DNA from 2 places in the Streptomyces sp. NPDC090088 genome. Region 1 is predicted to be linked to the other one. Evidence: riboswitches for the same ligand, from Rfam matches in the RefSeq annotation. Region 1 holds a riboswitch; the other holds the start of a gene.
The links. A riboswitch is a leader RNA that binds a small molecule or an ion and turns the genes downstream of it on or off. The one in region 1 is predicted to bind cyclic di-AMP.

Region 1 (5,875 bases):
CCGGGATCAGGAAGTTGACCGGCACCGAGTCCGGGTCCAGCTCGCGCAGCGAGAAGACCACGTCGACCAGGTCCTCGTCGCTCTCGCCCATACCGGCGATCAGACCGGAACAGGCGGACAGACCGGCCGCGTGCGCCTTGTTGACCGTGTCCACCCGATCGGCGTACGTGTGGGTGGTCGTGATGTCCCCGTACGTCCCCTCGGACGTGTTGAGGTTGTGGTTGTAGGCGTCGGCGCCCGCCTCGCGCAGCCGCTCCGCCTGGCCGTCGGAGAGCAGGCCGAGACAGGCACAGACCTCGACGCCCTCGTTCTGCTCCTTGATGGCCTTGATGGTGCCGGCGACCCGGTCCACGTCCCGGTCGGTCGGACCGCGCCCGGACGCCACCAGGCAGACCCGCTTGGCGCCCCCGGCGAGGCCCGCGGCGGCCGCCTTGGAGGCCTCGTCGGGTTTCAGCCAGGAGTACTTCAGGATCCCGGTCGTGGAGCCGAGGCGCTGCGAGCAGTAGGAGCAGTCCTCCGGGCACAGACCGGACTTGAGGTTGACCAGGTAGTTGAGTTTCACGCGCCGGCCGAACCACTGCCGGCGCACCTTGCCGGCCGCGGCCACCACATCGAGCACGTCGTCGTCGGAGGTCGCCAGAACGGCGAGCGCTTCCTCGCGGGTCGGCAGCTCGCGCCGAAGCCCCTTGTCCACCAGCGTGTTCAGCAGGTCCATGAGAGCCGATCCTGTACTACGAGGCTGCTCCGGGCCAAGGAGAGTTTGCACAACCCTGTCAGTTCGACGTGTGGGTATTGCCACACAGTGCGTGACCGGTCGTCCCGCTAGGGTCTGTCCACTGCCTACAAAATCACCGGAGGGGTCATGGCGTTCGGCTGGATCGACGGACAGGCGGAACAGCGCCGCCGCGCCGGACTCGTACGGACCCTGCGCCCCCGCCCCGCCGACTCGCCGCTGCTGGACCTGGCGAGCAACGACTACCTGGGCCTCGCCCACCACCCGGAGATCGCCGCGGGCGCCGCCGAGGCGGCCCGGACCTGGGGCGGCGGCTCCACCGGCTCCCGGCTGGTGACCGGCACCACCGAGCTCCACACCGAGCTGGAGCGCGAGCTGGCCGAATTCAGCGGGTTCGAGGCGGCCCTGGTCTTCTCCTCCGGCTACGCCGCCAACCTGGCTGCCGTCACCACGCTCGGCCCGCACGGCTCCCTGATCGTCTCCGACGCGCTCAACCACGCCTCCCTGATCGACGGCTGCCGGCTGGCCCGGGGCACCACCCAGGTCGTCGGACACGCCGACCCGGACGCCGTGCGCAAGGCGCTCGGCACCCACGAGGGACCCGCGGTGGTCGTCTCCGACACGGTGTTCTCGGTGGACGGCGACGCGGCGCCGCTGGCCGGGCTGGCCGCGGCGTGCCGGGAGCGCGGCGCCGGGCTGCTCGTCGACGACGCGCACGGGCTCGGGGTCCTCGGGGACGGCGGGCGGGGAGCCGCGTACGCGGCCGGGCTCTCCGGCGCCGACGACGTGGTCGTCACGGCGACCCTCTCCAAGTCGCTGGGCAGCCAGGGCGGGGTCGTGTTCGGACCGGCCCGGGTGATCGACCACCTGGTCAACGCGGCCCGCACCTTCATCTTCGACACCGGCCTGGCCCCCGCCGCGGCGGGGGCGGCCCTCGCGGCCCTGCGGCTGCTGCGACGCGAGCCCGGGCGGGCGGCCCGGGCCCGCGAGGTGGCCGCCGACCTGCACGCACGGCTGACCGCCGCGGGCCTGGAAGCGGTACGGCCGGACGCCGCGGTGGTCTCCGTGCGGGCACCGTCCCCGGAGGGGGCCGTGCGTTGGGCGGCCGACTGCCGTACGGCAGGCCTGGCCGTGGGCTGCTTCCGTCCGCCTTCCGTGCCGGACGGCATCTCACGGCTGCGGCTGACCGCCCGCGCGGACCTCTCCGGGGCCGAGATCGAACGCGCTGTACGTGTGATCGGCGAAACACGACCATGAGTCGGCGTGACACGGCCGGGCTGCGCTCGGATGCGGATACGGAGTCGATTACGGATTCGGTTGCATACTGATCAGTTTTGTTCGCAACCTGATCAGCGGGGAGCGCTGATCAGTCGCTGACCGCGGCCACGAAACTCGCCCAGCTCTCGGGGGAGAAGAGCAGCGCGGGTCCGGCCGGGTTCTTGGAGTCGCGTACGGCGAGCAGTCCGGCCGGTGGGCCGGAGTGCGGCCGTGCCGTCTCCACGCAGTTGTTCGCACCGGTGCTGTAGCTGCTGCGCAGCCACCGCAATCCGTGCAGATCAGCACTTGAAGGTACGTTCCGAGGCAGTGCAGTCATGGTGCCTCCTTACGCGCCGTCCTGTATCCCGGCGATGTAATCCAACGAGTCCTCGGGCGAAAGGGCGTGGATCTGAAGGGTGTTGAAGGCCTCCGCGTAGGCCTGGAGGTCTTCTTTCCGCTCCAGGTAGAGGCTACTCGTCAACTGGTCGAGAACAACCACATCCAGATCAGAAGTGCTCGGAAATGAGAAGATTACGAAAGGCCCGGTGATGCCGATATGCGCCCCCGCCGCGAACGGCAGTACCTGGAGCCGTACCTGGGGCAGCCGGGCCGCCTCCATCAGCCGCGCCAGCTGCCGTGTCATCACCCCCGGACCGCCGACCTCCCGGCGCAGCACCGCCTCGTCGAGTACCGCGCTGAGCTCCAGCGGCGGGTCGTTGCGCAGCACGTCCTGCCTGGCCAGACGTACCTCCACCAGGGCGTCCAGGGCCTCGTCGTCGAGCCCGTCGGCGGCCACCCGGGTCACGGCACGCGCGTACTCGGGGGTCTGCAGCAGCCCCGGGACGACCAGGGTCTCCAGCGTGCGCATCGCCCCGGCCTGCGATTCCAGGCTGATGAAATCCCGGTAGGCGGGCGGCAGCACCCCCCGATAGGCGTGCCACCAGTGGTGCCGCCCGGCCGTGTCCTCGGACCCCGCCAACACCAGCAGCAACTCCCGCAGTTGCCCTTCGACCACTCCGTAGGCGTCGAGGAGTAACCGCACATCGGCCGGTTTCACACCGCTGGCGCCGGTCTCGATCCGGCTCACCTTCGACTGATGCCAGCCCACCAGACGGGCGGCCTCACCGCTCGTGAGACCCGCACCGGTGCGCAGCATGCGCAGTTCGGCGCCCAGTTTCCGGCGGCGTACCGCGGGACCGTTCTGCATGGGCTACTCCTTACTCCTTCCGAGCCGCCCAAATACGGTCTGAGGTCGCAGAGTTCACCGCTTCGAGCGACAGATATATGCATATCTTGGTGGATCGCTCCCCGTGACCGGCCCGGTAATGGCAGTCTGACGAAGAAGCACCAGTCCGGGACCGTACTCGAACCTTCCGCACCGTGTCGGACTCCGGTCCCGAGGAAAGGGACGACCTCGCCATGGCAGACCATCTGGAAGCATCCGTCACTCTGCCGAGCGATCCCGCCTCGGTCTCCACGGCCCGCTCCTACGTGCTGGACGTCCTCGCGGAGTGGGGACTGCCACCGGAGACGGAGACCGCGGACACCATCCGCCTCATCGTCTCCGAACTCGCCACCAACGCCGTACAGCACACCTTCGGACAGTCACCCACCTTCACGGTGGACATGATCCTCGACCGTGACGAACACCTGCGCATCGGCGTCACGGACAGTCATCCGCGATTCCCCAAGAGACTTCCCGCCGCGGTCCAGCAGGACAACGGCCGCGGCATGGTCATCATCCGCTGGCTGACCGCCGAATGCGGCGGCAAACTCCGCGTACGCCCCACCCGCGAAGGCGGCAAGACCGTCTCCATCGAACTCCCCTGGACCGTCCCGGCCGGCACCGTCACCGCCGCCGGCCAGCAGGAACCGTAGCCCCGGGTTCCCGCCGGCCGACCGGTGGGCGCGTCAGCTGACGCGGCCGTACCAGACGCTCTTCGTCCAGATCTTCTGGAGCTTGACCACGTCCCCGGTCTTCGGGGCGTGCCAGATCTTTCCCTTCCCGGCGTAGATGCCGACGTGGTAGACGCTGGAACCCGAGTGGAAGAAGACCAGGTCCCCGGCCTTGCGGTTGCCGGCCGAGATGTGACGGGTCTTGTTGTACTGCTGGGCCGCCGTACGGGGCAGCTTCTTGCCCGCCTTCTTGAACGAGTACAGCGTCAGCCCGGAGCAGTCGAACCGGTTCGGACCGGTGGCGCCCCACCTGTAGGGCTTGCCCTTCTTGGACGCGGCGACCTGAAGCGCCTTGGTCCCCATCGTGGCGGCCGAGGCGTCGGAGGCGACCCCCGGGATCACGATCGAGCCGCCGACGGCGGCGATCGTCAGCGCCGAGGCCGTACCGGCCCGGACCATGAGCGACGGAACGCGATTGAGCGCGGTCATGCGCAACCCTTCGTCAGCCGCCTGTGAAGGATGACCTGTCGGATTCGGGCTGGCGAAGTTGCCCGGCCGTGTCGCCACGGCTTCACCCCAAGGGCTGCTCGGCCCGGTCATGGTGTGACCGTCCCGGCGACCCGTCGTGCTTGGGTCCTCCACTCCTGCCGATGCACTTCTGTCGACGGGTCAATCCGGGCGGCGGCAGGACTCGGCGTCCGCCCGGACCGCCCCGCCGCTGTGGCGGGGGCTTGTCGTCAGACAGGGATCTTCACTCACACGTGTCCGAAAATCCCAATGGAATCGGGGATTTGTGGGGTTACTCACCACCCACCCGTTCGGGTGGACAGTACTGTGTTCGATTCATCGTCAACTGCCCTGCGTAGCCCCGGACCTGCGGAGAAGCGCTCGGCGGGCATCCTCGAACGGGCGTACCGAGCGGGCCTGTCGGTCAGGTAAAACCACGCCATGCTCCGCCGAACGGGGGTAACCCCGTTGGGCCGTTTCAACTCCGGCGCGGACAGGGCGTCGACGCGCCCCGCCCGGCCTCTGCGGCGGTCACCGTACGCAGTCCGGCGGGAGTACGACGCGAGCGGTCCGGCGCTCGCCGTCGAGCACCCGCAACGCGCGTGCCAGCGTGTCCCCGTGCAGCTCCGTCTCGCCCCGCCCGTGCATCAGGGCCAGCGCGTCACGCAGCTCGGACGCGGCGCGCACCAGCGCCTGCGCGGCGCGCAGCCCGCGGTACGTGTCCTCGTTCTGCGCCGGGTTGATCCGGCCCAGCAGGTCGACCACGTCCAGGTAACGGTCGATCAACTCGCCCTCGGCGCGGGTCAGCGCGGGCAGCGGCGGCAGTTCCGGTGGCAGCATCGCCGGATCACCCCGCGTCCGGCAGGCCGGGCGAGGTCCGGTGGGTGGGTACGACCCGGTCCACCAGCCCGTACGCCAGCGCCTCCCGCGCGTCCAGCACCAGGTCCCGCTCCAGGTCCTGGTGGATCTGCTCGGGGGTGCGCCCGGTGTGCCGGACCAGCATCGTTTCGAGCATCGCGCGGACCCGCTCCAACTCCGCCGCCCGGATGACCAGATCACTCGGCTGGCCCCGTACCGGTTCGGGCAGCGAGGGCTGCTGGAGCACGACACGGGCGCCCGGCAGCGCGGACCGCTTGCCCGGCGTGCCGGCCGCGAGCAGCACGGCGGCGGACGCCCCGGCCTGCCCCAGGCAGATCGTCTCCACGTCACAGGTGACGTACTGGACCGTGTCGTAGATCGCGGCCATCGCGCTGAACGACCCGCCCGGAGAGTTGATGTACAGCGAGATGTCCCGCTCCGGAGCCGCGTGTTCCAGATACATCAGCTGCGCCATCACGTCGTTGGCGGAGGTCTCGTCCACCGGCGTGCCCAGGAAGACGATCCGCTCCTCCAGCAGCTTCGAGTACGGATCCAGGGTGCGCTGCCCGGAGCTGGTGCGTTCGGTGAACTCGGGCAGGACATAGCGGGCGGACGGTCGGGTCA
Region 2 (5,875 bases), on a different contig from region 1:
GCGCCGCAGCGGGACGGAGTCCTCCGGGTTGGCCAGCACCCGCAGATAGGCGAGGACGTCCCGGACCTCCTTGCGCTCGTAGAAGCGGACACCGCCGACGACCTTGTACGGCAGGCCGACGCGGATGAAGATCTCCTCGAAGACACGGGACTGGGCGTTGGTCCGGTAGAAGACGGCGACATCGCCGGCCTTCGCCTCGCCCGCGTCCGTCAGACGGTCTATCTCGTCGGCGACGAACTGCGCCTCGTCGTGCTCGGTGTCGGCGACGTAGCCGGTGATCTGCGCGCCCGCGCCCGCGTTGGTCCACAGGTTCTTGGGGCGGCGGGACTCGTTGCGCTCGATGACCGCGTTGGCGGCGGAGAGGATCGTCTGCGTGGAGCGGTAGTTCTGCTCCAGGAGGATCGTCGTCGCGTTCGGGTAGTCCTCCTCGAACTGGAGGATGTTGCGGATCGTCGCGCCCCGGAAGGCGTAGATCGACTGGTCGGCGTCGCCGACGACGCAGAGCTCCGCCGGGGGCAGGTCGTGCTCGGCGGGCGGGGTGGTCTCCTCGGGCGCGCCGGTGCCGACCAGCTCGCGCACGAGCGTGTACTGGGCGTGGTTGGTGTCCTGGTACTCGTCGACCAGGACGTGCCGGAAGCGGCGGCGGTAGTGCTCGGCGACGTCCGGGAAGGCGCGCAGCAGGTTGACCGTGGTCATGATCAGGTCGTCGAAGTCGAGGGCGTTCGCCTCGCGCAGCCGCGACTGGTAGAGGGCGTAGGCCTGGGCGAGGGTCTTCTCGAAGCCGTCGCTCGCGCGGGCGGCGAAGTCCTCCTCGTCGACCAGCTCGTTCTTCAGGTTGCTGACCTGGGCGCTGAACGACTTCGGCGGGTAGCGCTTGGGGTCGAGGTCCAGGTCGCGGCAGACCAGGGCCATCAGCCGCTTGGAGTCGGCCGCGTCGTAGATCGAGAAGGAGGAGGTGAAGCCGAGCTTCTTGCTCTCCCTGCGCAGGATCCGCACGCACGCGCTGTGGAAGGTCATCACCCACATCGCGTTCGCGCGCGGGCCGACGAGCTGCTCGACGCGCTCCTTCATCTCGCCCGCGGCCTTGTTGGTGAAGGTGATCGCGAGGATCTGGCCCGGGTGGACATGGCGCTCGCCGAGGAGGTGGGCGATGCGGTGGGTGAGCACGCGCGTCTTGCCGGAACCGGCGCCGGCCACGATGAGCAGCGGGGAGCCGGCGTGCACGACCGCCGCCCGCTGGTTGTCGTTCAGCCCGTCCAGGAGCGCCGCCGCGTCCAGGGCGGGGCGGGGGGCGCCGTCGCGGTAGTGGGCGTCCCGGTCCGGGGGCGCGTCGAACTTCCCGCCGAACAGGTCGTCCGGAATCGGCTCCGGTACGTGCTCGTCCTCGGGCGGCGGCGGGGGTTCCTCCTCGTGGCCGCGCGGGGGCTGGAGGCTCGCCAGGAAGCTGTCGTCAAAGAGGCTGCTCATCGCTCTCCGAGTCTAGGCCGCCCCACTGACAACCGGCCGCCACCCCGAGAACTCGCCCGGGTGACCGCACGATTTCCCTCCGTCACGGCCGGTCGGCGCACGTCACGAGCGGCCGCGAGCGGCCAAGGGCGGCCACGAGCGACCGGAAGCCACCACACCGAACACCCGGCAAATGACCCACAACGCCCCGAACCGCCCTGGTCGAACTCGCCCGAACGCCAAGGTCACGAAAATGTATCGGGCATATCGCACATCAACCTTCACACGGGCCACACGAGTTGGCTAGCGTGCCGGTCAGGCCGTACGACACCCACCGGCGAACGTCGCCGGGCCGTACGGCCTCCGCCGAGTCCGGGACGCCCTCGCGCGTCCGGAGCCGGGGACCCACACCGACCTTGGGGTGAATCGGTCCCGACTCCCCTCCCGGGGAGGGACCGTAGGGCAACCCTTCCGAACCACCCGCCCGAACCCGACAGCTAACTCGGTAGGCGGAACATGGAAGGAGTCGCCTCCGTTGGCGTCGCACCGCAAGTCCCGCCCCTCGGGAACGCGCGTAGCAGGCATACGCACCCCCGCCCTGGCCACCGCCGCCCTCACCTCCGTCGCCCTGCTCTCGCAGACGGCCAACGCCGCGCCCTCCGCGGACGGCAAGCCGAGCATGGAGGAGGTGGAGAAGAAGGTCGACGACCTCTACCGGCAGGCCGAGTCGGCGACCGAGAAGTACAACGCGGCCAAGGAGAAGACCGGCACGCAGCGCAAGCAGGTCGACACCCTGCTCGACGACGTCGCCCGGCGCACGGACCGGCTGAACAAGGCGCGTGAGGAGCTGGGGTCGTTCGCCGCGGCCCAGTACCGGACCGGCGCCAGCGCCCCCGACACGGCGACCTTCCTGCTCGCGGACAGTCCGCAGGACTACTTCGACCAGACGCAGCTGATGAGCCGGCTGACCTCGCGCCAGAAGGACGCGGTCGACGACTACGCCACCCAGCAGTCCGCGACCATGAAGAAGCGGCAGGAAGCCGCCAAGAGCCTCGAGACGCTCACCGAGACGCAGGACGACCTCAAGACCGCCAAGACCACCGTCCAGACGAAACTGGCCTCCGCGCGGGAGCTGCTCTCCAAGCTGACGGCGCAGGAGAAGGCGCGGCTGGCCCAGATCGAGAAGCAGAAGCAGGAGGCGGCGGCGCGCAAGGCCGCGGAACTCGCGAAGCAGCAGGCGGCCGCCGCTGCCGCGGCCGAGCAGGACACCTCGTCGTCCTCCTCGTCGACATCGTCCTCCAGCGGCTCCTCGTCCTCCGACTCCTCCTACGCCACGAAGGCCGACAAGGCCATCGCCTTCGCCCGCGCGCAGATCGGCAAGCCGTACGTCTGGGGAGCGACCGGCCCCGGCTCCTACGACTGCTCCGGGCTCTCGCAGGCCGCCTGGAAGGCCGCGGGCGTCTCCCTGCCCCGCACCACCTACGACCAGGTGAACGCCGGCACCACCGTCTCCCTCGCCGACGCCCGGCCCGGCGACCTGGTCTTCTTCTACGACGACGTCAGCCACGTCGGCATCTACATCGGCAACGGCATGATGATCCACGCCCCGAAGCCCGGCGCGTACGTCCGGGAGGAGTCGATCTACTACGGCGGCGAGTCGATCATCCACAGCGTGGTGCGACCGGCTTGAGGTGACGGAGGCAGGGGGCCGGGAGCGGGGGCACATGTCGCCGGGCCGGGGCGGGGGCGCACATCGCCTGGTCTCGGGCGCCCCCGACCACTCCTCCACACCCGCCCGCACCCCACCACCCCCGGACGCCCCGCGCCCGTTCCTCTGTCCCGCGCCCGCGCGGTTTTCGCGCTCCCCGCGCGCGTGCCCCGGCCACGCCACGGGTGATGCTCCTTAGCATCGGCGACATGTCCGGCAATTCTCCCTTCCGCGCCTGGTGGGCGCAGCGCCCGCCGGCGGCCGGGGCCGCCGTGATGGCCACCGGCATCGTGTCGGTCGGTCTGCATCTCACGGGGGCCGAGACCCTGTCCCGGATCGCGCTGGTGCTGGCGTGTGTGGCGTGGGCGGGGCTGGCCGTGGACTTCGTCGCGCGCCTGCTGCTGGACCGCGGACGCTGGCTGACGGACGCGCGGACGCCGGGCGCGCTCACCGCGGTGGCGGCCACGACGGTGCTCGGGACGCGCTTCTCGGCACTCGGCCGGCAGACCCTCGCCGAGGCCCTGCTGGCGCTGTCGGCGGTGCTGTGGCCGCCGCTGCTGATCCTCGTCGTACGGCACTGGACGCGGCGCATGCCCGGTGCGGTGTTCCTGGACTGTGTGGCCACGCAGGGGCTGGCCGTCCTGGCCGCGACGCTGGCGGCGGCCCTGACGGCGGCCTGGCTCGCGCACACCGCGCTGGTGCTGTTCTGGCTGGGGCTGGTGCTGTACGGGTTCGCGCTGGCCCGCTTCGACCGGCGGCAGGTCCTGGAGGGGCCGGGCGACCAGTGGATCGCGGGCGGGGCGCTCGCGATCTCCGCGCTGGCCGGGGCGAAGCTGCTGGCCGCCGACAGCGCCCGGCTGTACCTGTGGAACGACGACGACCGGGGCGTGCTGCGCACGGTGACGGTGGCGCTGCTGGTCCTGGACCTCGCCTGGTACGCCGTGCTGCTGGTCGCGGAGGCGGTACGGCCCCGGCCGCGTTACGACGTGCGCCGCTGGGCGACGGTGTTCCCGATGGGGATGACGGCCGTGGCGATGCTGTCCACCGAGGCCGCTCTCGACATCCCCTGGCTGAAGGGGCCGGGACAGGTGCTGGTCTGGGTCGCGGTGGCGGCATGGCTGACGGTGGCGGCAGGGGCGGCGGCAGCCGAGCGCGCCGCCCTCGGGAAGGGCTCCTGACCGTCAGGACCCCAGCACGTCGATCAGGTCCACAGCACGGCGATGAAGATGTTCGCCATGGTCAGCAGGCCCACCAGGCCGAACGCGCCCTTCTCCACCTTCTCGTCGTCCCGCTTCACGTAGACGAGGCCGAGGATCACGATCAGCAGCGCGAGCTTGACGCCGATCTTGACCGTGTTGACGTGGTGGTCGTCGGCCTCGTTGAGGCCGACCAGGATCACCCCGGTCGCGAGCATGGTGAACGCGCCGTGCAGCATCCCGGGGACGAACCGGGCCGTGCCCTGGCCCATCGCCTTCATCTGGGTGAGGAAACCGCCGAGCAGCGCGGCGATGCCGATGATGTGCAGGCCGACGAAGAGATGGATGAGTACGTCCATGGCCCCGGAGCCTAATCAGGGCCCCCTGGCACCCCGGCCACCGGCCCCCTCTCCCGGGACCGCATATATGCACCCCATAGCACCCCGCCGCCCCCGCCAGCCCCGGAACCGCCGCTTCGGTCATCCCGCCCCGTGAAGCCGACGGCTCCGGACCGGAATCCCCGTCACATACCGGTCGGTAACGATCCTGTCACGCCAATTCCGCGCATCGCGTTACCAAGCCGACACATCCGGGCCTAGCGTCCTCCCCCAGGTGACCGACTCCCCACCGCCGCCCGGGCCAGGGGCGGCAGTCGGACACCACCGCCGAGAAGGTCCGGCGGCGGTCCGCTCCCCCTGTGCGGGCCGCCGCCGGACGCGTCCTCCGCTCCCCCGCGGCCCCGCACGCTCCCCCTGGCGTGCTCACGGACGAGACGGCGGTCGTACGAAAGGACGTGACTGTCCAGGTGGCAGTGCACCGCAAGCCCCGACAGCGCTCGCTCAGCGGCCATACGGCCCGCACGGCCGCCACCCTCGCCCTGGCGGGCGCGGCCACCGCGACGGGCTTCGAAGGGACCGGACACGCCGAGCCGCAACTGACACCGGCGCAGGTGAAGGCCAAGGTGGACCAGCTGTACCAGGAGGCCGAGGTGGCCACCGAGAAGTACGACGGGACCAAGGAGAAGGCCGACGCCGCCCAGCGGCGGCTGAAGTCGCTGCAGGACGAGACCGCCCGCAAACAGGAGAAGCTCAACTCCGCGCGGGACGCCCTCGGCTCGATAGCGGCCGCGCAGTACCGCGACGGTGGTATCGATCCGGCCTGGCAGCTGGCGCTGTCCAGCGATCCCGACCAGTACCTGGAGAACGCCGCCCTCGCCGAACGGGCCGGGGACCGGCAGGCCGGTGCGGTGACCCGGGTACGCGGGCAGCTGCGGGAGATCGAGCGGCTGCGCGGCGCGGCCCATGTCGAACTGACCTCGCTGCGGTCCCGGCAGGCCGAGCTGAAGCGGCAGAAGACCGCCATCAACGGCAAGCTGGGCGAGGCCCGGCAGCTGCTGGACCGGCTGTCGCCGCAGCAGCGGGCGGCGGTCACCTCCTCGGACGGCACCGGACGCGCCTCCCGCTCGGCCCCGGACGCCCGCGCCCCCCTGAGCCAGGGCAGCGTCGCCGCCCCCGACTCCCGTGCC

Region 2: another riboswitch for cyclic di-AMP. It lies ahead of ACIPSJ_RS10740 (NlpC/P60 family protein); the one in region 1 lies ahead of ACIPSJ_RS43550 (C40 family peptidase).

The regions. Positions count from the first base shown of each region.
Region 1 covers NZ_JBIVDZ010000011.1:284,066-289,940, reverse strand. The annotation lists gene bioB (biotin synthase BioB) at 1-715, opposite strand, end outside; gene ACIPSJ_RS43570 (8-amino-7-oxononanoate synthase) at 863-1,990, shown strand; gene ACIPSJ_RS43565 (DUF397 domain-containing protein) at 2,100-2,327, opposite strand; gene ACIPSJ_RS43560 (helix-turn-helix transcriptional regulator) at 2,337-3,197, opposite strand; gene ACIPSJ_RS43555 (ATP-binding protein) at 3,410-3,868, shown strand; gene ACIPSJ_RS43550 (C40 family peptidase) at 3,902-4,375, opposite strand; cyclic di-AMP (ydaO/yuaA leader) riboswitch at 4,379-4,563, opposite strand; gene ACIPSJ_RS43545 (hypothetical protein) at 4,925-5,233, opposite strand; gene ACIPSJ_RS43540 (ATP-dependent Clp protease proteolytic subunit) at 5,241-5,875, opposite strand, start outside.
Region 2 covers NZ_JBIVDZ010000002.1:438,687-444,561, reverse strand. The annotation lists gene pcrA (DNA helicase PcrA) at 1-1,467, opposite strand, end outside; cyclic di-AMP (ydaO/yuaA leader) riboswitch at 1,801-1,973, shown strand; gene ACIPSJ_RS10740 (NlpC/P60 family protein) at 1,982-3,136, shown strand; gene ACIPSJ_RS10735 (tellurite resistance/C4-dicarboxylate transporter family protein) at 3,364-4,332, shown strand; gene ACIPSJ_RS10730 (hypothetical protein) at 4,356-4,709, opposite strand; gene ACIPSJ_RS10725 (NlpC/P60 family protein) at 5,156-5,875, shown strand, end outside.